DNA from 3 places in the Streptomyces sp. NPDC090741 genome. Region 3 is predicted to be linked to each of the others. Evidence: riboswitches for the same ligand, from Rfam matches in the RefSeq annotation. Region 3 holds a riboswitch; each other region holds the start of a gene.
The links. A riboswitch is a leader RNA that binds a small molecule or an ion and turns the genes downstream of it on or off. The one in region 3 is predicted to bind cobalamin.
Positions count from the first base shown of each region.

Region 1 (9,278 bases), on a different contig from region 3:
GCCGATGGTGGTACGGGTGCCCGTGGAGCCGGTGGAGGCCGCGGCGGAAGCCGATGCGGCCGATGCCAATGCCCGTGCGGGCGACGTGGTCGTACGCGGCCCGGTGTTCGGGGTGGCGGTGCAGGGCGCCGGGGACGAGCACCGCTGGCGGGTGGCGAGCGCCGTGACCGACGGCTGCCCGCAGCAGGCCCGCGACGGCCTGAACTCCCTGTTGTGGTTCCGCGCGAAGGATGATGCGTACGACAGGGCGGAGCGCCGCGCCCTGCTCGCGGCGGTCGCCCGCCTGGAGAGCGAACGGGTCGACGAAGTCGCGGTGGCCGGGAGCCGGTACCGGATCGTGCGCGCCGAGGAGTACGCCGTCACGGGCCCGGACGGCATCGAAGGGCCGCGCCCGACCGATCCGGAACCACCCGTCCCGGACTGGTCCCACGGCAACACGGGCCCGGACGTCGACGACGACCTGGTACTGGACCCCGACGCTCCGGTCACCCCGGCCCAGGCGATCGAACAGCTGGCGCTGCGCGGCCTGTCCTACTCCGGCGGCCGGTTCCCCAAGGACGTACGCTCCGATTCGCAGCGGGCACTGGACAGCCATCCGGACGTACTCCTGCTGCCGCCGTCGTTCACGATCGTCGAGCGGTCGGCGGGCGGCTGGACACCGGTCAACGGCCCACACGCGAGCGCGCACGCCGCCCGCAAGGCGCTGGACTTCTCCCTGACGTGGATGTGGCCCCGGATGCGCGGCCTCATCCCGTACGACGCCGACATGCACGCCGACGCCCGCACCCTGGCCGCCGCCGGCGCGGCCTTTGCCGGACCGGCAGCCGCGGAGCTGACCGAGTACGCCGCGGCCGCGGACACGCTCCGGGCCGGCAGCCGCGTCAACCGGCTGGAATTCCAGGGCAGCGCGTACGAGATCGCCCGCACCCGCCGCCTGGTGCGCTGGGGCCCCGACGGCCCCGAGGGCCCGCGCCCGTCCGACGTCAACACCCAGGAACCCACACGGCTCCATCCCCCTCTCGACGAGGACGGCCGGGTCCTGCCCGACAGCTGTACCCCGGAGGCCGGCGGGTAGTCTCCCCGGATGTTCTGGAGACGTCTGGGGGAACGGGGTCCGGCGGCGCACGAGAGCGCCGTCGCGGACGGGGAACGCGCCCCGTCGGCCGAGGAGGTGGCTCCGGTGGTGCTCACACCGCCGGAGCCTTGGGACCGGCGGCTCCGGTCGCCCGGCTCCCGGTCACCAACGGCGGGCAGAACCCGCTGGAGCTCGTCCTCGAACCGTACTGCTGGAGCGAGTGGCTGGAGCCGGGCGCCAAGGTCACGGTGGTGACGGTGGGCGAGGCGGACGCGGTACGGCCGTGGTCGGGAACCACCGCGCCCGATGAGCCCGTCGAACTGGACTGCTACCCGGACCAGTTGGTGGTCCGGCCCAACGGCCGTCTGGTCCTGGTCCTGGACGCCGCCAGGAACGAGCTGTACCGGTTCTGAGCCGCGCTTCACGCTTCTACCGCGACCTCTTCGGCTCGGGGCGGACGGTCCGGCCCGGTGCCTGCCGGAACTGGCTCCGGTAGGTCGAGGGGCTGACGCCCATCGTCTTCCGGAAGTGGTGGCGGAAGCCGGCGACCGTCAGGCCCACCCGGCCGGCTACCACGTCGACCGGATGGTCCGCGGATTCCAGCAGTACGGCGCCGGCCCGGATCCGCTGGTCCGTGAGCCAGCGTCCGGGCGGCAGACCGGTCGTGTCGACGAAGCGGCGTTCGAACTGCCGTACCGACAGGTGTGCGACGCCGGCCAGTTCGACGACGGCGAGACGCCGGTGGAGGTTGTCCAGGGCATGGCTCATGGCACTGCCGATGGGGTCGTCCGCGAGGGCCTCGCCCACCACGGGATGCTCCGCGAACTGGGCCTGGCCGCCCTCGCGGTGCGCCGCCACGACCATACGGCGCGCCACGCGGGCGGCGACGGCGGAGCCGTGGTCCTTGCGCACGAGGTGCAGGCAGGCGTCGATGCCTGCGGCGGTGCCGGCCGCCGTGATGACCGAGCCGTCGTCGATGTAGAGCACGGAGGCGTTGACCCTGACCTGCGGATGGCGCGCCTGGAGCAGCCCGGCGTGCCGCCAGTGCGTGGTCGCCTCCCTGCCGTCCAGCAGACCCGCGGCGGCCAGGGCGAACGCCCCGCTGCAGATCGACATCACCCGCGCCCCTCGCGCGTACGCGGCGCGCAGCGCGTCCAGAACCGCGGGAGAGACCTCATGGCGTACGTCCGCCACTCCCGGGACGATGACGGTGTCGGCAAGCCGGAGCCGGTCCAGGGGGTGGTGCACCACGATGTCGAAGCCGCCGACGACCCGGTGCGGTCCGGGTGTCTCGGCACACAGCTCGAACCGGTACCAGCCGTCCACGTCCAGCTCCGGCCGTGGGACCGCGAAGACCTCGGCGACGGTGGCGAGCTCGAACGGCGCCATCCCGTCGAAGGCGAGGCAGGTGACCTGGTGATGACGCATGACGGGATCCTAGCGGTGCCCGCCGTTTACGTCACTGTCACCGCAGCCCGTACACCCGGAGCCTGGTGCCATGAACCCTGACACCCTCGCCCCGCTCACCCTCGCTCCGCTCACCTTCGGCATGCTCGTCTTCGACGAGGTCGAAGTCCTCGACATGGGAGGCCCCTTCGAGGTCTTCAGCACGGCCGGCCGACTGGCCCGTACCGCCGCCGACGAGCCCCTGCTGCGCGTCGTCACGGTCGCGGCGGCCGCCCGGCCGGTCCGCGCCCGGGGCGGACTGAGGGTCGTGCCGGACCACACGCTCGACGAGGACCCGCCCTTCGACGTCCTGGTGATCCCGGGCGGGGTCACCACGGCCGTCGAGGAGGACGCGCAGGTCATCGACTGGCTGGCCCGGCGCCACAAGACCTCCGCGCTGACCTTCAGCATCTGCACCGGTGCCTTCCTGCTCGCCGCCACCGGCGCTCTGAACGGCCGCCCGGCCACGACCCACTGGGAGGACCAGGACGAACTGGCCGCGCGCTGGCCGGACATCCGGGTGCGCCGTGACGTGCGGTGGGTCGACGACGGTGACATCGTCACCTCCGCAGGAATCAGCGCGGGCATCGATGCCAGCCTCTACATCGTCGGGCGCCTCTACGGTGCCGAACTCGCCCACAGCACGGCCCGCCAGATGGAATACGTCTGGAGCCAGTGAGGCGGCCCGGACCCAATCGGCAGGCAGCGAGCCGGGGTCAGCCCGCCGTGTTGTCTACTACAAGGCCTTGTCCCTGTTGCATCCGGTTCTCAGGAGGTCTGGAAATGGATGAGCTGTACCCGCCGATCGAGCCGTACGAGACGGGGATGCTCGACGTCGGCGACGGCAACCTCGTGTACTGGGAGGCCTGCGGCAACCCCGACGGCAAGCCGGCACTCGTCGTTCACGGCGGTCCGGGATCCGGATGCGGGACCGAGGCGCGCCGGTACTTCGACCCGGACCGGTACCGGGTGGTCCTGTTCGACCAGCGCGGCTGCGGCCGCAGCTCACCGCACGCGAGCGACCCCACGACCGACATGCGGCACAACACCACCCAGCACCTGATCGCCGACATGGAGCGGCTACGTGAGCACCTGGGTGTGGACCGCTGGCTGCTGTACGGCGGCTCGTGGGGCTCCACACTGATCCTGGCCTACGCCCAGGCACACCCCCAGCAGGTGTCGGAGATCGTCATCGCCGCCGTGACCACCACGCGACGCTCCGAGATCGACTGGCTCTACCGCGGGGTCGGCCGGTACTTCCCCGAGCAGTGGGAACGCTTCCTCGCCGGAGCCCCGGGCACACCGCGAGACGGTGACGTCGTCGCGGCCTACGCGCGCCTCACGGAACACCCGGACGCCGCGGTACGGGAGAAGGCGACCGCAGACTGGTGTCGCTGGGAGGACGCGGTCCTGTCCGGGGAAACGAACGGCGCCTCCAACCCGTACGGCGACCGCCCCGCATCCGCGCAACTGGCCCTGGTCCGCATCTGCTCGCACTACTTCTCCCACGGCGCATGGCTGGAGGAGGGCGCCCTGCTGCGCGATGCACATCGCCTGGCCGGTATCCCGGGGGTGCTGGTCCACGGCAGGCTCGACATGGGCGGACCGCTCGACACCGCGTGGGAACTCGCCCGGGCCTGGCCCGACGCGGAACTGACTGTCGTCGCCAATGCCGGTCACCTGGGCAGCAACACGACACGCGCCCACGTACTCCAGGCCCTCGACCGATTCGCCCACCAGAGATGAGACCAGGTGGTCCGTCTCAGCCTGAGGCGGCGAGCGCAGCGGCCTGCCGGCCCGAGGTTCCGGAAATCAGGGGCATGTCTCCTCGGTCTTGGCGACAGTGAAGGCGACGGGCTGGCCGGTTAGCGCCACGCCGGCCTTCGGCTCCTGCGTGCACACCTTCCAGTTCGACTCCTGAAGCACCATGCGGCTCTGCACCGCATCCTTCACGGTGACACTCGCGTTCGTGGGCAGGGCGCCACGGACGGCCTTCATCCCCTGACCGACGAAGTTCGGCATGGTGTCCCCGGCGGGCTTCGGGGCCGGCGCCTCAGCCGCAGGGCAGGTCTCTTCGAGCTTGACCGCGCCGAAGTCGACGGTGGTGCTGGTGTCGATGCTCGCACCGGCGGCGGGGGTCTGCGAGCACACCTTCCAGTTCCGATCGAGGGCCTGGAGTCGGTCGCGGCCGAGCGCGTCGTGGGACTTCAGAATGAGAAACCCGGCGGCCTGCGCCTCGTCTTGGGCCGTTTGGAGGCCCTTGCCGACGAGGTTGGGAAGGGCTGCGGCCTTGGCGGCGGGCCCGTTGGTCGCGGGCGCGGAGGGAGTGGAACGTGCCGCGCTCGGGCCGCCGGCGGGCCGGTCCGGGGCCGGGGCGCTCTGCGGGTTGCACGCAGTGAGGGCGAGGGCGGCAACTGCCGCTGACACGGAGGCGATTCGGTGTGTGTGCATCGCGTCATATTCGCCGGGATGGAGCCGCTGCGTGAGGGCTGTGACCGGTCTGTGACGCGCGATGGTCCTCGCGAGTACGGGTGGCTCTGGATCGGGCGGCATTCGGGCCGGAACGTCGGGAGGCTGACGTTCCGGCCCGGATGGAGATCAGACGGTTGCGCCGGCGGTTTCCGCGCGGACTTCGTGGGCCGCGGCCACCAGGTTCTGCAGGGATGCGCGGGTCTCGGGCCAACCGCGGGTCTTCAGACCGCAGTCGGGGTTGACCCAGAGGCGTTCGGCCGGGATGGCCTCCAGGCCCTTGCGGAGCAGGGCCGCCGCCTCGGCGGCGGAGGGGACGCGCGGCGAGTGGATGTCCCACACGCCGGGGCCGGCCTCCCGCGGGTAGCCGTGCTCGGCGAGCTCGGTCGCGACCTGCATGTGGGAGCGGGCTGCCTCCAGGCTGATGACGTCGGCGTCGAGATCGTCGATGGCCTGGACGATGTCGCCGAACTCCGCGTAGCACATGTGCGTGTGGATCTGGGTCTCGGGACGCACGCCCGAGGTCGTCAGCCGGAAGGCCTCCGTGGCCCACGCCAGGTAGTCGGCATGGCCGTCGGTGCGCAGCGGGAGCGTCTCACGCAGTGCGGGTTCGTCGACCTGGATGACCGAAGTACCGGCGGATTGCAGGTCGTTGACCTCGTCCCGCAGGGCAAGTCCGACCTGGCGGGCGGTCTCGCCGAGCGGCTGGTCGTCGCGTACGAAGGACCAGGCGAGCATCGTGACCGGGCCGGTCAGCATGCCCTTGACCGGCTTGGCCGTCTGCGCCTGGGCGTACGTCGTCCAGCGCACGGTCATCGGATCCGGCCGGGAGATGTCCCCGGCCAGGACGGGCGGGCGCACGTAGCGCGTGCCGTAGGACTGCACCCAGCCGTGCTGGGTGGCGAGGTAGCCCGTCAGCTGTTCGGCGAAGTACTGGACCATGTCGTTGCGTTCGGGCTCGCCGTGTACGAGGACGTCGATGCCGGCCTTCTCCTGGAAGGCGATGACCTCGCGGATCTCGTCCTTGATGCGCTTCTCGTAGCCGATGGTGTCGATGCGGCCGGCCCGCAGGTCGGCTCGGGCCACCCGCAGTTCACCGGTCTGCGGGAAGGATCCGATGGTCGTCGTGGGCAGCAGCGGCAGGCCCAGGTGGGCCCGCTGGGCGGCCGCCCGGTCGGCGTACGGCTGGGCCCGGCGGCCGTCCGCGTCGGTGATCGCCGCGGTGCGGGCCCGGACCGCGGGGTCGCGGGTGATCGGGGAGGTGGCACGGGAGGCCAGGTCGGCGCGGTTCGCGGCCAGTTCGGCGGTGATGGCGTCGGCGCCCCGGGCGAGTCCGCGGGCCAGCGTGGTGATCTCGTTCGTCTTCTGGCGGGCGAAGGCCAGCCAGCGACGGACCTGCGGATCGATGTCGCGCTCAAGAGCCGCGTCCAGCGGGACGTGGAGGAGGGAGCAGGAGGCGGCGACGTCGACGCGGTCGGCGAGAGCGAGGAGGGTACCGAGGAGGGACAGCGACTTGTGGTAGTCGTTGATCCAGATGTTGCGGCCGTTGACCACGCCCGCGACCAGGCGCTTGCCCGGAAGCCCGCCGACGGCGGCGAGGTCGGCGAGGTTGGCGGCGGCCCTGTCGGTGAAGTCGAGGGCCAGGCCTTCGACGGGTGCCTTCGCCAGGACGGGCAGGGCCTCGCCGAGGCGGTCGAAGTAGGAGGCGACGAGCAGTTTGGGGCGCTCGGTCAGGGCGCCGAGCTCCCGGTAGGTGCGCGCGGCGACGTTCAGCTCGGCCGGGGTGCGGTCCTGGACCAGGGCCGGCTCGTCGAGCTGCACCCACTCGGCGCCCGCCGCGCGCAGGTCGGCGAGCACCCGGGCGTAGACGGGCAGCAGCCGGTCCAGGAGGGTGATCGGCTCGAAGTCGGCGGCCACGCCGGGGGCGGGCTTGGCGAGGAGGAGGTAGGTGACCGGGCCGACGAGGACCGGGCGGCCCGCATGACCGAGCGTCAGGGCCTCCTTCAGCTCGGCGACCTGCTTGGCGGAGTCGGCCGTGAAGACGGTGTCCGGCCCCAACTCCGGTACGAGGTAGTGGTAGTTGGTGTCGAACCACTTGGTCATCTCCAGCGGGGCCACGTCCTGGGTGCCGCGCGCCATCGCGAAGTACCCGTCGAGCGGGTCGGCCGTGACGGCCGCCCGGTGGCGGTCGGGGATCGCGCCGACCATGACCGTGGTGTCCAGGACGTGGTCGTAGTACGAGAAGTCGCCGGTCGGAACCTCGGTGATGCCGGCCCCTGCCAGCTGGGCCCAGTTGGCCCGGCGCAGGTCGCGGGCGGTCTCCCGGAGGGTCTCCGCGGTGACGCGGCCCTTCCAGTAGCCCTCGACGGCCTTCTTCAGCGCGCGGTCGTGGCCTTGCCGGGGGTAGCCGTACACGGTGGCCTGTACTGCCGCGGCTGCGGACTGGGTGGTCACGGAACTCTCCTTCGCGAGCGTGTCTCCATGGACCCGGTGAGGGCCGAGGACGCGAAGGGTGCCGCAGCGGGCGGACCCCCGGGGTCACGTACGACGGGTACGCGACGGGGAAGATCCGCCTGGAGCACGCCGACCCGCCCACGAGGTCACCGGGAAACCGGGCGCGGTCGTTCGCGCACGGGCAACGGGCAGGTCTTCGGACTCGCGGGCACGTCTCGTCGTACGAGACTCCTACTGGCCGTCGCTTCCCAGAATCGGTTCCGGTCCCAGTGCGTATGACGGCGGTCGTTCCCGCTCACCGCTGCGGGGCAGTCCCGGATTCCCACCGGGTTCCCTCTTACGACGCATCCCGCCTGGCGGACGGGGCGAACCAGCTGCGAGGCCCACAGTAGGTCGATGACCGGGGAATGAACACCGCTTTCCACATGCCGGACGCTGAAATGAGACACGGCGGGGGTGCGGCGACACCACTCGCCACACCCCCACCGCTCCCGCGTGCCTCCGGAGCACCCTCGGCCCGGAGACCGTGCCGGGGCGCTCAGCCCCGGCCGTACGTGTGGAACCCGCGGCCGGTCTTACGGCCCAGCAGTCCCGCCTGCACCATCCGCCGGAGCAGCGGGGGCGGGGCGTAGAGCGGTTCCTTGAACTCTTCGTAGAGGGACTCGGCGATCGCCGCGACCGTGTCGAGGCCGATCAGGTCGGCGAGCTTGAGCGGTCCCATCGGGTGGGCGCAGCCCAGCTCCATCCCCGCGTCCACGTCCGCGGCGCTCGCGAAGCCGGATTCCGCCATCCGGACGGCCGACAGGAGGTAGGGGATCAGCAGCGCGTTGACGACGAACCCGGCCCGGTCCCGGGAGCGGACCACGGTCTTGCCCAGGGTGTCGCGGGCGAAGTCCTCGACCGCGGCGAGGGTGTCCGCCGACGTGTGGAGGCAGGACACGACCTCGACGAGCGGCAGGACGGGCACGGGGTTGAAGAAGTGCAGGCCCACCACCCGGTCCGCCCGGCTCGTGGCCATGCCCAGCCGCATGACCGGGATGGCCGACGTATTGGTGGCGAGTATCGCCTCCGGGTCCTCGACGATCTTGTCGAGCGCGGTGAAGACCCCCGTCTTGGCATCCGGGTTCTCGGTCACCGCTTCGATGACGAGCTGCCGGTCGGCGAGGTCCTCCAGGTCCCCCGTGAACACCAGCCGGGTGAGGGCGTCCTCGGCGGAGATCCGGTCGAGCTTCCCGCGCTGAACGGCGCGCTCCAGGGAGACGGCGACGCGCTGACCGGCGGCGCGGGCTGCGGTGGCGTCCACCTCGGCGACGACCGTGTCGAGTCCGGCACGCGCGCACACCTCGGCGATGCCCGCGCCCATCCGACCCCCGCCGACGACTCCGACGCGCCGGATCCGGGCCGGCCGCACGCCGGCGTTCACGCGCTCACCTGCACGGCGGTGCGACGGACGAGGTGGCGGGTGTAGGCCTCGGGGGTGAAGAAGGCGGGCAGCTGCACCGAGAGCGCACTGTCCACGAAGACCTCCCGCGCCTCGGGAACGAGGGCCCGCGGGTCCTCCGCTTCCAGGGCCGCGCATTCGGCGTCGAGGAGGTCGGTGACCACCGCCCGGTCCACCCGGTCGTGGCGGAGCCACTGCCAGATCTGGACGCGGGCGATCTCTGCGGTCGCGGCGTCCTCCATCAGCCCGTTCAGGGCGACCGCTCCGCTGCCGCGCAGCCAGGCGTCGAAGTAGCGCAGGGCCACGGCCACGTTGGAACGGATGCCCTCCTGCGTGGGCGGTGCGGCGATCCGGCGTACGGACAACAGGTCGGCAGCCGTGACCTCGACGTCC
Region 1 is NZ_JBIVXF010000006.1:391,767-401,044, forward strand. It holds gene ACIQU4_RS19455 (DUF5954 family protein) at 1-1,075, shown strand, start outside; gene ACIQU4_RS19460 (hypothetical protein) at 1,204-1,488, shown strand; gene ACIQU4_RS19465 (DJ-1/PfpI family protein) at 1,505-2,503, opposite strand; gene ACIQU4_RS19470 (DJ-1/PfpI family protein) at 2,574-3,200, shown strand; gene pip (prolyl aminopeptidase) at 3,305-4,267, shown strand; gene ACIQU4_RS19480 (hypothetical protein) at 4,334-4,948, opposite strand; gene metE (5-methyltetrahydropteroyltriglutamate--homocysteine S-methyltransferase) at 5,120-7,444, opposite strand; cobalamin riboswitch at 7,614-7,834, opposite strand; gene ACIQU4_RS19490 (3-hydroxybutyryl-CoA dehydrogenase) at 7,983-8,867, opposite strand; gene aceB (malate synthase A) at 8,864-9,278, opposite strand, start outside.
Region 1: it holds a riboswitch for cobalamin, as region 3 does, so the genes downstream of both, metE (5-methyltetrahydropteroyltriglutamate--homocysteine S-methyltransferase) here and ACIQU4_RS01185 (energy-coupling factor ABC transporter permease) in region 3, are expected to answer to the same signal.

Region 2 (9,278 bases), on a different contig from region 3:
AGCACCAGTTCGCGGCGGGCCCGGTCCAGGTGCCGGCTGAGGGTGAGGGGGAAGGGCATGTAGAAGTCGGGCAGCAGCGAAGGGCCCACCTTCCGGAACGGGACGTGCGTGAAGCTGCGGCGGCGCATCTCCATGGCGCGGGGGTTGAACACCGAGCGCAGGTCGAGGGCGGCGGTGCCCCGCCCGCTGGGCAGGAAGGGCAGGGTGAGCGGGGTCGCGCCCGCCCTCTTGGCCTCCCCGTTCATGTAGCGGCTGGAGACCATGTGCCACTCGTGGCCGCCGGACTGCCAGTCCTGCAGGCCCTTCGCGTACGCGAGTACGGACGCCATCTCGACGGGGTCGAGGCCGTGCTGGGCGGCGAGCGCGGGGACCTCGGCGAGGGCCGTGTACTCGAACTGCTGGAGCCGCGAGGTCAGCAGGTCGTTCGACAGGTCGGCGGCCTCCTGGGTGGTGCAGTCGAGGAAGGTCTCCAGGACCAGGATGGCGTTGGAGAGTTCGCCCTCCTGCTCCACCTCGCGCTGGTACGAGAAGATGTCGTTGCGGATGTGCACCGCGTCGGAGAAGGCGTCGCGGAGCACTTCGAGCGGGCGCGCGTGCGCCACCCGGGCCGGCACCTCGGCGGACACGTACTCGATCAGCCCGGCCGACCAGGGGGCGCCGCCGACCTTGCGGCGCATCTCGATGTACTCGAGCGGGTTGGCCACGCGGCCGATGTTGATGTTGTGGAGCTCCCACATCGACTCGTTGAGGAGGTTCCGCGTCGACTCGGAGAACCGTTCCCTCCAGTCCATCGACATCGCGGGCACGGTGCGCGACCACAGGTCCTTCAGGCCCGCCTCGACCGGGTTCGCCGGCTCGGGGAACCCGTCGGCGAGGTCCATCGGCATGAAGGCGGCCAGCCCGTCGAGGTACTTCTTGGCGCCCTCGCGGTCCTGGGTGCGCTTGTAGACCTCCAGGAAGTGATCGTCGAAGAAGAAGACCCACACGTACCAGTCGGTGACCAGGTTCAGCGCGTCGCCGCCGCAGTCGGGGTGGGTGTACGAGCACAGCAGCGCGTAGTCGTGCGAGTCGAGGTCCCGCTCGTCCCAGACGCCGGACCCCTCAAGCATCCCGAAGCCGCGGGCCCACTGCTTGGTGTGCGCTCGCGCGGCCTCCAGGTGGGGGTTCGGGCGGGCCGGATACGGCACATAGAAATCCGGCAGTTGAAACGGCTGTGTCACGGCGGGCTGGACCTTTCCGTCCGAGGGCGCGGGGCCCTTGCCTGCGGCCCCCCGCACGAGATCAGCAGCCCTCTACCCCTGCCGTCACCGGGACCAGGAAGAGTTCACCGCTTCAGGTGACGGACGACCCGTTCCGGGGCGCGGGTGCCTCGTGGGGGATACGGGCACGAAGAATGCCGTCCGCCTCGCCCGGGTCAGGGGCGAGGCGGACGGCATCTGCGGTGCCGGGCCTGCGGAGCGGACTACTCCGCCTCGGCCTCCAGGTTGCCTTCCGTGTCCAGGTAGACCTGGCGGAGGGATTCGAGGACCTGGGGGTCCGGCTTTTCCCACATGCCGCGGGACTCGGCCTCCAGGAGGCGTTCCGCGATGCCGTGCAGGGCCCAGGGGTTGGCCTCCTCCAGGAACGCGCGGTTCTCCGGGTCCAGGACGTACGTCTCCGTCAGCTTGTCGTACATCCAGTCCGCCACCACGCCCGTCGTGGCGTCGTAGCCGAAGAGGTAGTCCACCGTCGCGGCCAGCTCGAAGGCGCCCTTGTAGCCGTGGCGGCGCATCGCCTCGATCCACTTCGGGTTCACCACGCGGGCCCGGAAGACCCGGCTGGTCTCCTCGACCAGGGTCCGGGTCTTCACGGTTTCGGGACGCGTGGAGTCGCCGATGTACGCCTCCGGGGCCGTGCCGCGCAGGGCGCGGACCGTGGCCACCATGCCGCCGTGGTACTGGAAGTAGTCGTCCGAGTCGGCGATGTCGTGCTCACGGGTGTCCGTGTTCTTCGCGGCCACCGTGATCCGCTTGTACGCGGTCTCCATCTCCTCGCGCGCCGCCCGGCCCTCCAGGCCGCGGCCGTACGCGTAGCCGCCCCAGACCGTGTAGACCTCCGCGAGGTCGGCGTCCGTACGCCAGTCGCGGGAGTCGATCAGCTGGAGGATGCCGGCGCCGTACGTGCCCGGGCGCGAGCCGAAGATACGGGTCGTCGCGCGGCGCTCGTCGCCGTGGACGGCCAGGTCGGCTTGCGCGTGGGCCCGGATGTAGTTCTGGTCCGCGGGCTCGTCCAGGCTCGCCGCCAGCCGGACCGCGTCGTCCAGCAGGCCGATGACGTGCGGGAACGCGTCCCGGAAGAAGCCCGAGATGCGCAGGGTGACGTCGATCCGGGGGCGGGCGAGTTCCGCGAGGGGGATCGCTTCGAGCCCCGTGACGCGGCGCGAGGCCTCGTCCCAGACCGGGCGGACGCCGAGCAGGGCGAGGGCCTCGGCGACGTCGTCGCCGGAGGTGCGCATCGCGCTCGTGCCCCACAGGGACAGGCCCACGGAGGCCGGCCACTCGCCGTTGTCCGTGCGGTAGCGGGTCAGGAGGGAGTCGGCCAGGGCCTGACCCGTCTCCCACGCGAGGCGGGAGGGGACGGCCTTCGGGTCCACGGAGTAGAAGTTGCGGCCCGTGGGGAGGACGTTCACCAGGCCCCGGAGGGGGGAGCCCGAGGGGCCAGCCGGGACGAAGCGGCCGTCCAGGGCCGAGACGACGTGCGCGATCTCGTCCGTCGTGCCGGCCAGCCGCGGGACGACCTCGCGCGCGGCGAAGTCCAGTACGGCCGCCACGTCCGCCGAGTAACCGGCCGCGACCGAAGCCACCGCCTCCGGCGCCCAGTTCGCGTCCTCCATCGCCTGCACCAGCGCGCGGGCCGCCTCCTCCGCCTCGTCGGCGGTCGTCCGGGTGGCCGCGGACTCGTCCAGGCCGAGCGCCTCGCGCAGGCCGGGCAGGGCCGTCGTACCGCCCCAGATCTGGCGGGCGCGCAGGATCGCGAGGACCAGGTTGACCCGGGCCTGACCGGTCGGCGCGCCGCCCAGGACGTGCAGGCCGTCGCGGATCTGGGCGTCCTTGACCTCGCACAGCCAGCCGTCGACGTGCAGCAGGAAGTCGTCGAAGCCGTCGTCGTCCGGGCGCTCCGCCAGACCCAGGTCGTGGTCGAGCTTCGCGGCCTGGATCAGCGTCCAGATCTGGGCGCGGATGGCCGGCAGCTTCGCCGGGTCCATCGCGGAGATCTGCGCGTACTCGTCGAGGTGCTGCTCCAGGCGCGCGATGTCGCCGTACGACTCCGCGCGCGCCATCGGCGGCACCAGGTGGTCGACCAGGGTGGCGTGCACGCGGCGCTTGGCCTGGGTGCCCTCGCCCGGGTCGTTGACCAGGAAGGGGTAGATGAGGGGGAGATCGCCGAGCGCGGCGTCCGGTGCGCAGGCCGCGGACAGGCCGGCGTTCTTGCCCGGCAGCCATTCCAGATTGCCGTGCTTGCCCAGGTGGATCATCGCGTCGGCGCCGAAGCCGCCGTCCTCCGCGCGCGCCTGGATCCAGCGGTACGCGGCCAGGTAGTGGTGCGAGGGCGGCAGGTCCGGGTCGTGGTAGATCGCGATCGGGTTCTCGCCGAAGCCGCGCGGGGGCTGGATCAGGATGAGCAGGTTCCCGCGGCGCAGGGCCGCGAGGACGATGTCGCCCTCCGGATTGGCCGAGCGGTCCACGAACATGTTGCCCGGGGCCTCGCCCCAGTGCTGCTCCACGCTGCCCCGCAGCTCGGCCGGGAGCTCGGCGAACCACCGCTTGTAGTCGGCGGCCGGGATCCGGACCGGATTGCGGGCCAGCTGCTCCTCGGTCAGCCAGTCCTGGTCGTGGCCGCCGGCCTCGATCAGGGCGCGGATCAGCTCGTCGCCGTCGCCGGAGACCAGGCCCGGGATGTCCTCGACGGGGCCGAAGTCGTAACCGCCCGCGATGAGGGTTCGCAGCAGTTCCACGGCGCTGGCCGGGGTGTCGAGGCCGACCGCGTTGCCGATGCGGGAGTGCTTGGTCGGGTACGCGGAGAGGACGAGCGCGACCTTCTTGTCGCGGCGGGCGATGTGCCGCAGCCGGGCGTGCCGCACGGCGATGCCGGCGACGCGGGCGGCACGCTCGGGGTCGGCCACGTACGCCGGCAGCCCGTCCTCGTCGAACTCCTTGAAGGAGAACGGGACGGTGATCAGGCGGCCGTCGAACTCGGGCACGGCGACCTGCGTCGCGGCGTCGAGCGGGGACAGGCCCTCGTCGCTCTCCTCCCAGGCGCTGCGCGAGCCGGTCAGGCACAGGGCCTGGAGGATCGGGACGCCGAGCGCGGCGAGCGCGCCCGCGTCCCAGGACTCGTCGTCGCCGCCGGCCGAGGCCGTGGCGGGCTTGGTGCCGCCGGCCGCCAGGACCGTGGTGACGATCGCGTCCGCCGACTCCAGCTCGGCGATCAGCTCCGGCTCGGGGCTGCGCAGGGAGGACACGTACAGCGGTACGGGCGTGCCGCCGGTCTCCACGATCGCGTCGCACAGGGCGTGCACGAAGGCGGTGTTGCCGCTCATCTGGTGGGCGCGGTAGTAGAGCACCGCGATGCGCGGGCCGTACGGGCGCACCGGGGTGCGCTCCAGCGGGCCCCAGGTGGGTGCGGCGGCGGGCGGCTCGAAGCCGTGGCCGGTGAGCAGCACGGTGTCGGAGAGGAAGCGGGCCAGCTGGCCGAGGTTGGCGGGGCCGCCGTGCGCGAGGTAGCCGTGCGCCTCGGCCGCGATGCCGATCGGGACCGTCGAGGCCTCCATCAGCTGGGCGTCCGGGGCCTGTTCGCCGGTGAGGACGACCACCGGGCGGGTCTGGGCCGGCGCCAGGAGCAGGTCGAGGCCGTCCTGCCAGGCGCGCAGCCCGCCGAGGAGGCGTACGACGACCAGGTCGACGCCGTCGAGCAGGGCGGGGAGGTCGTCGAGGGGAAGGCGGGAGGGGTTCGCGAACCGGTACGGCACGGGGCCGTCCGCGGCGGCGCGGGCGCTGAGCAGATCGGTGTCGGACGTCGACAGCAGCAGGATCATGCGGCGGCATGCCTTCCTCGGGGTTTCCGCGCCCCGGGCAGTGTGGACAGCGGGAGTTCCTGACTCACCCGGCGGATCGCTCCGCGGGGTTCACAGTGGCGGGACCGCGCCGGATTCGCACCGGGCTTCCTCCCAGCGGGCCACGTGGCTCCGCCGGTGGTCATCTTAGGTGGCCTTCTCCCCGGCCGGGAGTGGGGGTGGCCCGCGCCCGGGGAGCGGATCCGGGCAGGTCGGGTGGAGGGTGGGGCGGAGGGGGCGGGTGGTGACGGACACAGGTCGGGCTCGGGGAATCGTGGGTATGCTCGCCGCCATGCCGCCCCAGCCCCCTTCCGCCGCATCGCGGGACGAACCGGTTATACGTGACCGCGGTGACGCCTGCCCGGGTGCGCTGCGGCTGCACGCGGCGGACGACGGGCACCTGGCCCGGATCCGGATACCCGGCGGGATGCTCGACGCGGACGCGGCCCTGCTGCTGGCCGATGCGGCGGACCGGCTCGGCGACGGGCACATCGACCTCACCTCGCGCGGCAACGCGCAGCTGCGCGGGCTCGGCGCGAGCTGCGGCGGCGAACTGCAGACCGTGCTCGTGCGCGCCGGGCTGCTGCCCGCCCCCACCCACGAGCGGGTCCGCAACATCGTCGCCTCGCCGCTGACCGGCCTGGACCGCCGCGGTCTGCCCGACGTGGCGCCCTGGGTCGCGGAGCTGGACCGGCTGCTGTGCGCGAGCGCGCCGGCGGCCGGGCTGTCCGGGCGCTTCCTGTTCGCCCTCGACGACGGCCGCGGGGACGTGACCTCGCTCGCCGCCGATGTGAACCTGGCCGCCGTCCGGGACGGGGGCCGGGCCCTGCTGTGGACGGCCGACGCGGCGGACGCCCTGCTCGTGGCCGCCGCCGATGCGCCGCGGGCCGCGCTCGTCGCCGCCGCGTACTTCCTCGACGCCGTCCGCCGGGCCGGTACCCGGGCCTGGCGGGTCTCCGAGCTGCCTGCCGAACAGGCTCTCCGTTCCGATGAGTTGGGCGCTCGGCTGGCCGCCGCCGGGGTATCGGCCTCCGTGGTACGGGGCCGCGCCGCCCTGCGCGGACCGGCCCCCGAGCCGGGCGTGGTCCAGGGCCCGGGCGGCGCCGCCGCGCTCAGCGTGTTCGCTCCGCTGGGCCGTCTGACCACCGCGCAGTGGCGCCGGCTGGCCGGCCTCACCGGCCGCGTCCGCCTGACCCCCTGGCGCGGGATCGTCGTCCCCGGCCTGCCCGCCCACGCCGCCGACGGCGCGCTCGCCGCCCTCGCCGGGGCCGGGCTCGTGACCGGCCCCGAGGATCCCTGGCGGTCCGTCACCGCCTGTACGGGGCGGCCCGGTTGCGCGAAGTCCCTGGCGGACGTACGCGCCGACGCACGTGCCGTCGTAGCGCAGCAGGCGGAGGCCGAGGCCCAGGCTGAGACTCCGGCGCAGGCCCGAGCCCAGACGCCCGCGCAGGCGACCCGCCTGCTGCCCGTGCACTGGTCCGGCTGCGAACGCCGGTGCGGGCACCCGCGCGGCACCGCCTGGGCGGACGTGGTCGCCACCGCCGACGGGTACGACCTCTGCGCGGCCGGTCGCGCCCCGCGCCGCGGTCTCCCGGCCTCCGAACTTCCCGCGGCCCTCGCGGCCGTACGCCGCACCACCTCCCACGACGCAGCGAAGAAATGAGCGAGTACACAGTGTTCGAGTACGAGAAGGACGGCGCGGCGATCTACCGCCAGTCCTTTGCCACGATCCGCGCCGAGGCGGACCTCTCCGGGCTGCCCGCCTCCGTGGCCCAGGTCGCGGTGCGCATGATCCACGCCTGCGGAATGACCGACCTGCCCCGGGACCTCGGCTACACCCCGGACGTCGTGCTCCGGGCGCGGGCCGCGCTGAACGCGGGCGCGCCGATCCTCTGCGACGTGCAGATGGTCGCAAGCGGCGTCACCCGCAAGCGGCTGCCCGCGGGCAACGAGGTGATCTGCACCCTCTCCGACCCCGCCGTGCCGGCCCTCGCCGCCCGGATGGGCACCACGCGCAGCGCCGCCGCCCTCGAAGTCTGGCGCGACCGCGGCCTGCTGGAGGGCTCCGTGATCGCCGTCGGCAACGCGCCGACCGCGCTGTTCCGGCTGCTGGAGATGATCGAGGAGGGTGCCCCGCGCCCCGCCGCCGTCATCGGTGTCCCGGTCGGCTTCATCGGCGCCGCCGAGTCCAAGGACGCCCTCGCCGCCCACGCTTCCGGGCTCGACCACCTGATCGTGCGCGGCCGTCGTGGCGGCAGCGCCATCGCGGCCGCCGCCGTCAACGCGATCGCGAGCGAGGAAGAATGAGCACGGGAACGACCTCCGGAAAGCTGTACGGCGTCGGGCTCGGCCCCGGCGACCCCTCCCTGATGACGCTGCGGGCCGTCGAGGTGATCGCCGAGGCGCAGGTCGTCGCGTACCACAGCGCCCGCCACGGCCGCTCGATCGCCCGCTCGATCGCCGCGAAGCACCTGCGCGCCGACCACATCGAGGAGCCGCTGGTCTATCCGGTCACCACCGAGACCACCGACCACCCCGGCGGCTACCAGGGGGCGATGGAGGAGTTCTACGAGGCGTCCGCCGCCCGGCTGGCCGCGCACCTCGACGCCGGCCGGACCGTCGCCGTGCTCGCCGAGGGGGACCCGCTCTTCTACGGCTCGTACATGCACATGCACAAGCGGCTCGCCGACCGGTACGAGGCCGAGGTGATCCCCGGAGTGACCTCGGTGAGCGCCGCCGCGGCCCGCCTCGGCACCCCGCTCGTCGAGGGCGAGGAGGTGCTGACGATCCTGCCCGGCACCCTGCCGGAGGAGGAGCTCACCGCCCGCCTCGCCGCCACCGACTCGGCGGTCGTGATGAAGCTCGGCCGTACCTTCCCCGCCGTACGCCGGGCCATGGAGGGCAGCGGCCGGCTTGCGGAGGCCCGGTACGTGGAGCGCGCCACCATGGCGGGGGAGCGGACCGGCCTCCTCGCCGACACCGACCCCGACAGCGTCCCGTACTTCGCCGTCGCCGTGGTGCCCAGCCGCATCGGCAACCCGGGCAGCGTGCCGTCCGGCCCCGGCGAGGTCGTGGTCGTCGGCACCGGACCGGCCGGGCCGCTCTGGCTCACCCCCGAGACGCGGCGGGCGCTGGCCGACGCCGAGGTGCTCGTCGGGTACACCACGTACCTGGACCGGGTCCCCGCGAAGCCGGGCCAGGTACGGCACGGCTCCGACAACAAGGTCGAGTCGGAGCGCGCCGAGTTCGCGCTCGACCTCGCCCGCCGCGGCAAGCGCGTGGCCGTGGTCTCCGGCGGCGACCCGGGCGTGTTCGCCATGGCCACCGCCGTGCTGGAGGTCGCCGGGCAGCCGGAGTACAAGGACGTGCCCGTACGGGTGCTGCCGGGGGTGACCGCCGCCAATGCGGCAGCCGCCGCGGCCGGGGCCCCGCTCGGCCACGACTACGCCACCATCTCCCTGTCGGACCGGCTCAAGCCGTGGGAGGTCATCGCGGAGCGGCTGCGCGCCGCCGCCGCGGCGGACCTGGTGCTCGCCCTGTACAACCCGGGCTCGCGCAGCCGGACCTGGCAGGTGGCCCAGGCCAAGGAGCTGCTGCTGGAGCTGCGTTCGGAGCAGACCCCGGTGGTCGTCGCGCGGGACGTGGGCGGCCCGGAGCAGTCGGTCCGCGTCCTCCCGCTCGGCGAACTGGAGCCGTCCGAGGTGGACATGCGCACGATCCTGCTGATCGGCTCCTCGCAGACCCAGGTCACGGAGCGCCCGGACGGCTCCCGCGTGACGTGGACCCCGCGCCGCTACCCGGAGGCCTGACCGGCCGGCCGGGCGGCCCCCCTCAGCACTGCCAGAGGAACGCCGCCCGGCCGCAGGGTGCGCAGGCGTGCGCATAGGCCCTGCCGGAGCCGAAGTCGGGGGGGTGAGGGGGTCCGGACCCTCCTCCAGCCGGGCGACGAACTCCATCGGCCCGCCGCAGTCCGTGCAGTCGGGCGTCTCGTCGTTCTGAAGCCAGTCGGGGGTGCCGCCGAGCTGTCCGAGGACCTGGCGCGTCGGGCGCCCGCTCTGCTCGGACCAGGCCTTGGAGGCGGCCCGGTACTCCGGCTCGGCCACGGTCACCCGCTCGACGGTACGGACCGCCCCGAGCTGCCGAACGTCCTCGTCTTCGGCGTCTTCCTCGTCCAGGTCGTCCTCGT
Region 2 is NZ_JBIVXF010000022.1:71,093-80,370, reverse strand. It holds gene ACIQU4_RS38620 (germacradienol/geosmin synthase) at 1-1,220, opposite strand, end outside; gene cobN (cobaltochelatase subunit CobN) at 1,463-5,074, opposite strand; cobalamin riboswitch at 5,107-5,245, opposite strand; gene cobG (precorrin-3B synthase) at 5,385-6,755, shown strand; gene ACIQU4_RS38605 (precorrin-8X methylmutase) at 6,752-7,399, shown strand; gene ACIQU4_RS38600 (precorrin-2 C(20)-methyltransferase) at 7,396-8,901, shown strand.
Region 2: it holds a riboswitch for cobalamin, as region 3 does, so the genes downstream of both, cobN (cobaltochelatase subunit CobN) here and ACIQU4_RS01185 (energy-coupling factor ABC transporter permease) in region 3, are expected to answer to the same signal.

Region 3 (9,278 bases):
ACGGCATGGCGGCGGTCAAGGCCGTCACCGCGGCCAAGATGGCCATGCGCGGCGACGGCACCCACAAGGTCTCCCTCGACAAGGTCATCAAGACCATGAAGGAGACCGGCGCCGACATGAAGGTCAAGTACAAGGAAACCGCCCGCGGCGGCCTGGCGGTCAACGTCATCGAATGCTGACCCTTTGATCCGGCACGCATGAAGAAGGAGGGGCCCGGCGCGGTGCGCCGGGCCCCTCCGGCGTCCACAACACGGTGAATTCGCAGGCCAATTGAGGTTTGGTGCGAGTTGATCACGCTTGAGGGCGAACCCTCCGCCCCGGGCTGGTTTCTCCATGATCACATGCGCCATGGTGATCACGTGACGTCGCGGCCACACCCCCGGCGGTCGGCCAACCGCCTTGGACCGCAGCCTTTTTGTGCACTGGAGGACTTCATCATGGCAAGCAACCGCAGCATCCGTGTCCTGGCGGCTGTCGCAGCGCTCCCCTTCGCCGTCGCGCTCTTCGCGGGCACGGCCCAGGCCGACAACGGAGCCGGTGCGGGCGTCTCGTCCAACGCCGCCGTCGGCGAGATCCTCGGCAGCGGGGTCGCCGGCAGCAACGTCGGCAACTCCTCCACCACCCAGCAGATCGCCACGGGCTCCGGGGCCTCCAACCAGAGCAACGGCGCCCAGGCCAACGGCGCCGGGTTCACCGCCATCGGGCAGTCCAACGACTCGTTCGTGTTCAACCCCGTCCCGTAACGGACCGGTGACGCGGCGGCCCGCCCTCCCCCCGGAGGGCGGGCCCCTTCGCGTGCCCGCCCGGTTCCTGTGAGAAGACGGGCCCAGCGGCCCCCGGGGTCGGGACCTTCGGCCCGCGGGGGCGGCCGCGGGGTGGGCTAGCTTGCCCGAGGGGGCCCGAGAGGGCCACAAGCCCCCCGGCCGGGACACGACAGAGAGGCGCAGCGCATGGACGGCATCGAGTACCGCGTCCTCCCGCTCCGGCTGGAGGCCTCGCCCGAGCCCGTGCCGGTGTGCGGGGCCTTCACGTACCGCCGCGACCGGCCCTACGAGCTGGCGCTCGACTTCCGGGGCGCCGGGATGCACCTGGCGCGCTGGGTGTTCTCCCGGGACCTGCTGCTCGACGGGGAGATCTGCGCGACGGGCGAGGGGGACATCCAGGTGTGGCCGCGGTGGCAGGGCGGGGAGCCGCGGGTCTTCCTCGCCTTCAGCAACGGCGCGCAGAGCTGCGTGGTGTCCGCCCGGGCGAAGGACGTACGGGCGCTGTGCCGGCGGCTGGTCGGTCTGGTGCCGCGGGGCGAGGAGCGGCGGCACTACGACCTCGACGCCGAGCTCAGCACCCTCCTGCCCCGATAGGGGAGGATTGAGTACTTTTCCTTTTGGTTTGGTCCGGTTTGGGTGCAACCGTGAGCCTGCCGGGAGTGTCCTCAGCAGTGACACCGGTCCCCGCCTCCGAAGAACCAGGGGGACGTCATGAACCACCTCCGCCGCCGACAGCTCGTGGCCCTCGCCACAGGTGCGCTGCTCACCGCCGGGATCACCCTCGCCGCACCGGCCTCGGCCGCCGTTCGGCCCACGCCCACGCCCACGCCGCTCGTCGTGAACGCCCGCTGGGGCGGGCACTGCACGTACGACCGCATCGTCATCGACCTGCGGGGATACGTCCCCCAGGCCACCGTCACCCGCGTCCCCCGGCTGGTCCACGACGGGTCCGGCGCACCCGTCCCGCTGGCCGGGAAGTACTTCCTGGAGATCCGGCTGCATCCCGCCGCGGCGCACGACCGCGCGGGCGACAGCACGTACCACGGCCCGAAGCTGGTCAAGATCCATCTGCCGCAGCTGAAGGGCCTCGCGCTGACCGGCGACTTCGAGGGGTACGTAACCTTCGGCGCCGCCTTCGGCGCCAAGCCCTCCGTCAGCTCCTTCAAGCTGCACGCGCCCGAGCGGTTCGTGCTGGACGTCGCGCACCGCAACGTGTGCCGGTAGGGGTGGGGGCGAGGCGCGGGCGGGTGCCACCGGGTGCCCGCCCGCGCCCGCTCCACCGGATCAGCCCACCGGGCGGATCCGCATCCGGCCCGGGTCCCCGTTGCCGAACCAGTCCTGCGTGCACGCGTCCGGCCCGGCCCGGCCCGGCCGCGCCCACCCAGTCCGAGGCAGGCGGCCAGGGCCCCCTGCCCGTGGGCATTCGGGTGCATGGACTCCTCCAGCGTGCCTTGCGTGTTCGCGTGGTCCAGGAAGCGGAACCACTCGTCCTGGCGCGCGTCCGGGCCGCTCGGGCCCACCTGCTCCGTGCCGAGCGAGCACAACTCGTGCCCGGCCAGCGCGTCGCGCAGGTCCATGTAGTCGGTGCCGCGGGCCCCGGCCACCGACTTGACCATGTCGCCGATCTGCGGGACGAGCGTGTACGCCGCCCAGGTCGCGTCGCGGTCGTTGAAGGGGCAGCCGTTGCTGTCCTTGCAGGACCTGCTCGCCTGCGCGGAGCGCGTCAGGGCTCCTCTGGTCCAGACCGTCGACTGACTGCGCGCCATGGGCATCACGGTGCCCGACATCGGCCGGATCCTCCGGGAGGCCCTCGCCCGGGTGCCGGGTCCGGCAGACCCGACCCAGGCATGAGGATTCCGGTTCTCCTGGCTCAGCGGTGCTCGGGGTTCGGGAAGTCGAAGCGGCAGCCGGCGTCCCACTCCGAGCGCTGGTTCCCGTGCGCCGGGATGCCGCCCGCGCGCTTGAGCAGGGCGGCCAGGTGCATGAGGTTCCAGGACATGAAGGTGGTGTTCCGGTTGGTGAAGTCGTTCTCGGGACCGCCCGAGCCGGGGTCGAGGTACGAGGGCCCGGGCCCGGCCTCGCCGATCCAGCCCGCGTCGGCCTGCGGCGGGATCGCGTAGCCGAGGTGCTGGAGGCTGTAGAGGACGTTCATGGCGCAGTGCTTCACCCCGTCCTCGTTTCCGGTGATGAGCGCGCCGCCGACGCGCCCGTAATAGGCGTACTGCCCCTGCTCGTTCAGGATCGAGGAGCAGGCGTAGAGCCGCTCGATGACCTGCTTCATCACGGAGCTGTTGTCGCCGAGCCAGATCGGGCCGCACAGCACGAGGATGTCGGCGTCCATGATCTGGCTGTACAGGACCGGCCACTGGTCGGTTTCCCAGCCGTGCTCGGTCATGTCGGGCCAGACGCCGGTGGCGATGTCGTGGTCGACTGCGCGGATGAGCGAAGTCCGGGCGCCGGCCGCCTCCATGACCGCGCGGCTCCGGTCGATCAGGCCCTCGGTGTTGCTCGTCTCGGGCGAGCGCTTGAGGGTGCAGTTGACGTAGACGGCGGTCAGGTCGGAGTAGTCGTATGCGGCGGCCACCCCGCCAGCCTGCACGGCGGCGGCCGGGGCCGCCACCGGACCGCACCCGTTCGGGCCGGGTTGGTGCCGGTCCGTCCGTCCGACTAGGGTCAACGGGCCTTGGTGTTCGGGAAACCGGTGGAAGACCGGTGCGGCCCTCGCCACTGTGAACGGGAAGTCCGGCTCCATCCTGCGGGAAGCCACTGGGCGGCGCGGGAGGTTCCGCACCGCCCGGGAAGGCGGAGCCAGGGCATCAGCACCCGTGAGCCAGGAGACCGGCCGAGGCGCGTCGTCCATCCACGAGGTGCTGGAGAGGTCTCCCCACACATGCATATAGCCGAGGGGTTCCTGCCCCCTTTGCACGCGGTCGCCTGGGGCGCCGCGTCCGCTCCGTTCGTCGTCCACGGTGTCCGCGCCCTCACCCGCGAGGTGAAGGCGAACCCGGAGAGCACGCTGCTGCTCGGGGCGTCCGGAGCATTCACTTTCGTCCTGTCCGCCTTGAAGATCCCGTCGGTGACGGGCAGTTGCTCGCACCCCACCGGGACCGGGCTCGGGGCGATCCTGTTCCGGCCGCCGATCATGGCGGTGCTCGGCACGATCACCCTGCTCTTCCAGGCGCTGCTGCTGGCGCACGGCGGGCTGACCACCCTCGGCGCGAACGTCTTCTCGATGGCGATCGCCGGGCCCTGGGCGGGGTACGGGGTCTACCTGCTGCTGAAGCGCTTCGCCGTCCCGCTGATGGTGACCGTCTTCTTCGGCGCCTTCTTCGCCGACCTGGTCACCTACTGCGTGACCTCCGTGCAGCTGGCGCTGGCCTTCCCCGACCCGGGTACCGGGTTCGCGGGCGCCCTCGCGAAGTTCGGAGGCATCTTCGCGGTCACCCAGATCCCGCTCGCGGTGAGCGAGGGGCTGCTGACGGTGCTCGTGATGCGGCTGCTGATGCAGTCGAGCAAGTCGGACCTGGTCCGGCTGGGCGTGGCGAAGCTGAGCGGGCGCAGCGGGCAGGAGGCGACGGTCCGATGAGCCGGAACGCGAAGATCAACGGCCTGCTGCTGCTCCTCGTGGCGATGCTTGCCGTACTGCCGATCGCGCTGGGTATGGGCGAGGGCAAGGAGGAGCCGTTCACGGGCGCCGACGCGCAGGCGGAGACGGCGATCACCGAGCTGAAGCCGGACTACGAGCCGTGGTTCTCGCCGCTGTACGAACCCCCCTCGGCGGAAGTGGAGTCGGCGCTGTTCGCCCTCCAGGCGGCACTGGGCGCGGGCGTGCTCGCGTACTACTTCGGCGTCCGCAAGGGCCGCCGCCAGGCCGCTGCTGCCGCCGCTGCCGCCGCTGCCGCGAGTGCCGCGGGTCTCCCCGCGGGCCCGGCTCCGACGGCGGATCCCGCCGCCGCGGAGTCGTAGCCGGTGCTGCCGATCGACGTGGCGGCGCACGGCAGTCGGTGGCGCCGCCGCCATCCCTTGGAGAAGGCCCTGCTGGGACTCGGGCTGACGGTCACCGCCGTGTGCCTGCCGCCCTGGCCCGGCGGGCCGCTGGTCGCCGCCGCCACCCTGGCCGTGCTCCTCGGCCCGGCGGGCGTGGCCGGGCGGCAACTGTGGCGGGCCTTCCGGATCCCGCTGGGCTTCTGCTTCACCGGCGCGCTGCCGCTGCTCGTCGCCGTCGGCGGCCCGGCCGGGTTCGTCTCGCTCGCGCCCGACGGCCCCCGGCATGCCGCCGAGTTGCTGCTGCGGACCTCGGCGGCCTCCCTCGGAGTGCTGCTGTTCGCCTTCACCACCCCCGTCTCGGACGTCCTGCCCCGGCTGGTCCGGGCCGGGGTCCCGGCGCCGGTGGTGGACGTGGCCCTGGTCATGTACCGCATCGGCTTCCTGCTGCTGGACTCGATGGCCCAGGTCCGGCGCGCCCAGGCGGCCCGCCTCGGCCAGTCCGGGCGGGCGGCGCTGTGGCGTTCGCTGGCCGGGCTCGCCGCGACCTCCTTCGTACGGGCCTTCGATCGCGCGGCGCGGCTCCAGGAGGGCCTGGCCGGGCGCGGCTACGACGGCGCGCTGCGGGTCCTCGTACCGGAGGCGGCCCTGTCGTGGCGGTTCCTGGCGGCGTCGGGGGCCCTGCTGGCGGCCCTGATCACCCTGACCCTCACCCTGAAGGGGCTGTACCCGTGAACCCGTTGGACCGCTCGAACCCGTTGGTGGAACTGGCCGGCGCCGGCTACGCGTACGCGGACGGCCCGGTGGTCCTCGCCGACGTGGACTTCGCCATCGCCGAGGGCCGGGCGCTGGTCCTGCTCGGCCGCAACGGCAGCGGAAAGACCACGCTGATGCGGCTGCTGAGCGGGGGCCTGCGGCCCGGCTCGGGCTCGCTGCGCCTCGACGGCACGGCGGTCTCGTACGACCGGGCGGGGCTGACCCGCCTGCGCTCGGCGGTGCAGCTGGTCGTCCAGGACCCGGACGACCAGCTGTTCGCGGCCTCGGTCGAGCAGGACGTGTCGTTCGGCCCGATGAACCTGGGGCTGGCGGCGGACGAGGTCCGCGCCCGGGTGGACTCGGCGCTCGCCGCGCTGGACATCACGGCGCTGCGGGACCGCCCGACGCACCTGCTCTCGTACGGCCAGCGCAAGCGCGCGGCGATCGCGGGGGCGGTGGCGATGGCTCCCCGGGTGCTGATCCTGGACGAGCCGACGGCGGGCCTGGACCCGGACGGGCAGGAGCGCCTGCTGGACGTCCTGGCGGGGCTGCGCGCGGCCGGCACCACGGTGGTGATGGCCACGCACGACGTCGACCTGGCGGTCCGCTGGGCCGACGACGCGGCGGTCCTGACCCCGTCGGGCATCCGCACGGGCCCGGCGCAGACCCTCCTGTCGGACCCGCAGCTCCTGGCCTCGGCAGGGCTGCGCCAGGCCTGGTCCCCGGCGGTGGCGTCCTTCCTCCGCGCCCACGCCCTCCTGGCCCCCCAGGCCCCGGGTCCGAAGACCCCGGAAGCCCTGTCCGCCTGGCAGTAGCGGCCGGCACCGGCGCCGGCATCCCTAGGATGGCCGCATGTCGCTGCCGCACGCCATCCTCACCGCCCTGATGGAGAAGCCCTCGTCGGGGCTGGAGCTGACGCGGCGGTTCGACAAGTCGATCGGATACTTCTGGTCCGCGACGCATCAGCAGATCTACCGCGAGCTCGGCCGGCTGGAGGAGGCCGGGCTGATCCGGGCGCTGCCCAGCGAGGTGCCCGTACGGGGGCAGAAGAAGCAGTACGAGGTCCTGGACGCCGGCAGCGCGGAGCTGGCGCGGTGGGTCGGCGAGAGCCAGGACCCGAAGGCCATCCGGGATCCGCTGCTGCTGCGGATCCGGGCGGCCGCCGTGGTGGGGCCGCACGGGCTGGCCGCGGAGCTGCGGCGCCATCTGGAGCTGCACCGGCGGCAGCTGGCGGTCTACGAGGCCATCGAGGAGAAGGACTTCCCGCCGGGGCGGGACTCCGACGAGGACCGGCTGCGGCGGCTCGTCCTGCACGGCGGCACCGGCCTGGAGACGTTCTGGCTGCGCTGGCTGGAGGAGGCCCTGGCCGAGGTCGAGGACATGGCCTGACCAAGGCAGAGCCCCCGCCCGCCCGGCAGGAGGGCGGTACGGGGGCTCTCGCAAGGGCTGGCTTACTTGTTCAGGGCGGTCCAGAACTCGTCGAAGCTCATGCGGCCGTCGCCGTTCGCGTCCTTGGCGGCGATCACGGCGTCCGCGACGGCGCCGGTGACGAACGCGTCGCCCATCGCCTTCATGGCCGCGCTGTACTCGTCCGCCGTGACGAAGCCGTCACCGTCCGCGTCGAACTTGCCGAACGTCGCCCGCGCGCTCTCGATGTCAGCCACTGGGATCCACCCCTTCTCGGTGCTTGTTGACCGGCCAAGGGTAGCGGCAGCCCGGCCCGGCCCCTCCCGCGGGTCCCGGCGCCGTGACCTAGGGGGTGTCTTACGGATCAGGCCGGGCCCGCGGCCGATCCGGCCTGATCCAAAAGACACGGCCTAGCGGAAGATCCCCGTGTGGCCGAGCGAGTAGCGGCCCGGCTGCGGGTAGACGGCCAGGCCGTGCGGGCCGCCGCCCACCCGGATCTTGGCGAGCTGCTGACCGGTCGCCGTGTCGATCGCGTAGACCTCGGAGTTGTAGCGCCCCGACAGCCACAGCACCTTGCCGTCGGCGGAGACGCCGCCCATGTCCGGGCTGCCGCCTTCCGGCAGCTCCCACTTCTTCGTGAGCTTGTTCTGCTTGAAGTCGAAGACGGAGATGCTGCCCTCGCCCCGGTTGGAGATGTACATCTCCCTGGAGTCGCGGCTCACGTACAGGCCGTGCGTGCCCTTGCCGGTGGGCAGCAGCTTGGGGATGTCGAACTTGTCCCCGCTGAGCACCCACATGCCGTTCGCCATCATGTCCGCGACGTAGAAGGTCTTCCCGTCCGGGGAGACCTTCACGTCCTGCGGCATCGCGCCCTCGAACGGCAGTTTCTGCTGGCCGACGACCTCCATCTTCTCGGTGTCGACCTTGAGGAGCTCGCCGGAGAACTCGCAGCTCACGATGAAGTACCGGCCGTCGGCGGAGAAGTCCGCGTGGTTGACCCCGAAGCAGGTCACCGGGACCGTCTTCACCCGGGTCATCGTGTGCGGATCGCGGAAGACCAGCTCGCGGTCCATGGACGCCATCACGACCGCGTACTTGCCGTTCGGCGTGAAGTACAGGTTGTACGGGTCGTGCACCTCGACCGGCTCACCCGCCTCGCCGGTGGCCGGGTTGATCGGGGTGAGCGTGTGGCCGCGGTTGTTGTTGACCCACAGGGTCTTCATGTCCCAGGACGGGACGACGTGCTGGGGCTGGATCCCGACCGGGATGGTGTCGATGACCTTGTACGTCTTCGGGTCGATGACGGACACCGTGTTGGAGGTGGTGTTCGGCACGTAGACGCGCGACGGGAAGTCCTTGACCAGCGGCGAGAGGTTGTTCGGCCGGTCGGCCGCGTACACGTCCTTCGGGTCGAGGAGCGGCGGCATGCCGGCCAGGCCGGGCGGTACGGCCGGGACGGCCTTGACGGGCTGACGGGCCGGGGCCGCGGAGCCGAGTGCCTCGGCGGGCTCCTTGTCGGCAGCTCCGCAGCCGGCCAGGGCGGCGAGGACCAGACCGGCCAGCAGCACGGTGGCCTTCCGGGGAAGGCGGGTGGTCGTCATGAGGTCAGCAGCTCCGTGGTGGTCACCGCGCGCAGCTTGCGGCGCGCGAGTTCTTCGAGGAGGGGCGGCATCGCGTCGACCGTGTCCGCGTAGCCGAAGTGCAGGCTCACCACCGATCCGCCGTGGATCGTCCCGGTGACGGTGCGGATGACGGCCGCGGCGCCGGGCGAGGTGAAGTCGAGGGAGTCCACGTCGTACGAGAGGACGTGCGGGTAGCCCGCCCGCCGGGCCAGCTCCTTGACGAGCGGGGTGGCGTACTGGGTCTGGGAGGGCCGGAACCAGGTGCCGATGGAGCCGGTGAGCCGCTTCAGCCGCTGGGCGCAGCCGGTGATCTCGGCGTGGGCCTCCGCCTCGGGCATGTCGTTGATCGCGAGGTGGCGCTGGGTGTGGTTGCCGAGCTCGTGGCCGCCGTCCAGGACCCGGCGGGCCATGTCCGGGTGGGCGTCGAGCCAGCTGCCGATCGCCAGCACGGTGACCCGCGCGCCCGCTCTCTCCGCCTCGGCCAGTACCGCCCGGGCGATGGCGGGGTCCCCGTTGCCGTGGAAGGTGAGGGCGACCAGGGGGCGGTCGCGCGGACCGTGCGCGATCTCGTCGGGCTGGCCGGGGAACCGGCGCGGGGCGGCGGCGGCCCGGACGGGGGCGGGTTTCGCCGAGGGCGCCTCGGCGGGCGGGCCGGCGGGCGTACGGGCGTCCGTGCCGCAGGCGGCGGTGAGGGCGCCGACGGCGGCCGCGGCCCCGGCGCGGAGGGCGGATCGGCGGTCCGGGT
Region 3 is NZ_JBIVXF010000001.1:257,702-266,979, forward strand. It holds gene ACIQU4_RS01155 (L-serine ammonia-lyase) at 1-179, shown strand, start outside; gene ACIQU4_RS01160 (hypothetical protein) at 438-743, shown strand; gene ACIQU4_RS01165 (SsgA family sporulation/cell division regulator) at 951-1,358, shown strand; gene ACIQU4_RS01170 (hypothetical protein) at 1,476-1,988, shown strand; gene ACIQU4_RS01175 (hypothetical protein) at 2,379-2,519, shown strand; gene ACIQU4_RS01180 (flavodoxin family protein) at 2,635-3,384, opposite strand; cobalamin riboswitch at 3,432-3,626, shown strand; gene ACIQU4_RS01185 (energy-coupling factor ABC transporter permease) at 3,655-4,350, shown strand; gene ACIQU4_RS01190 (energy-coupling factor ABC transporter substrate-binding protein) at 4,347-4,730, shown strand; gene cbiQ (cobalt ECF transporter T component CbiQ) at 4,734-5,483, shown strand; gene ACIQU4_RS01200 (energy-coupling factor ABC transporter ATP-binding protein) at 5,480-6,319, shown strand; gene ACIQU4_RS01205 (PadR family transcriptional regulator) at 6,357-6,893, shown strand; gene ACIQU4_RS01210 (EF-hand domain-containing protein) at 6,956-7,168, opposite strand; gene ACIQU4_RS01215 (YncE family protein) at 7,322-8,512, opposite strand; gene ACIQU4_RS01220 (polysaccharide deacetylase family protein) at 8,509-9,278, opposite strand, start outside.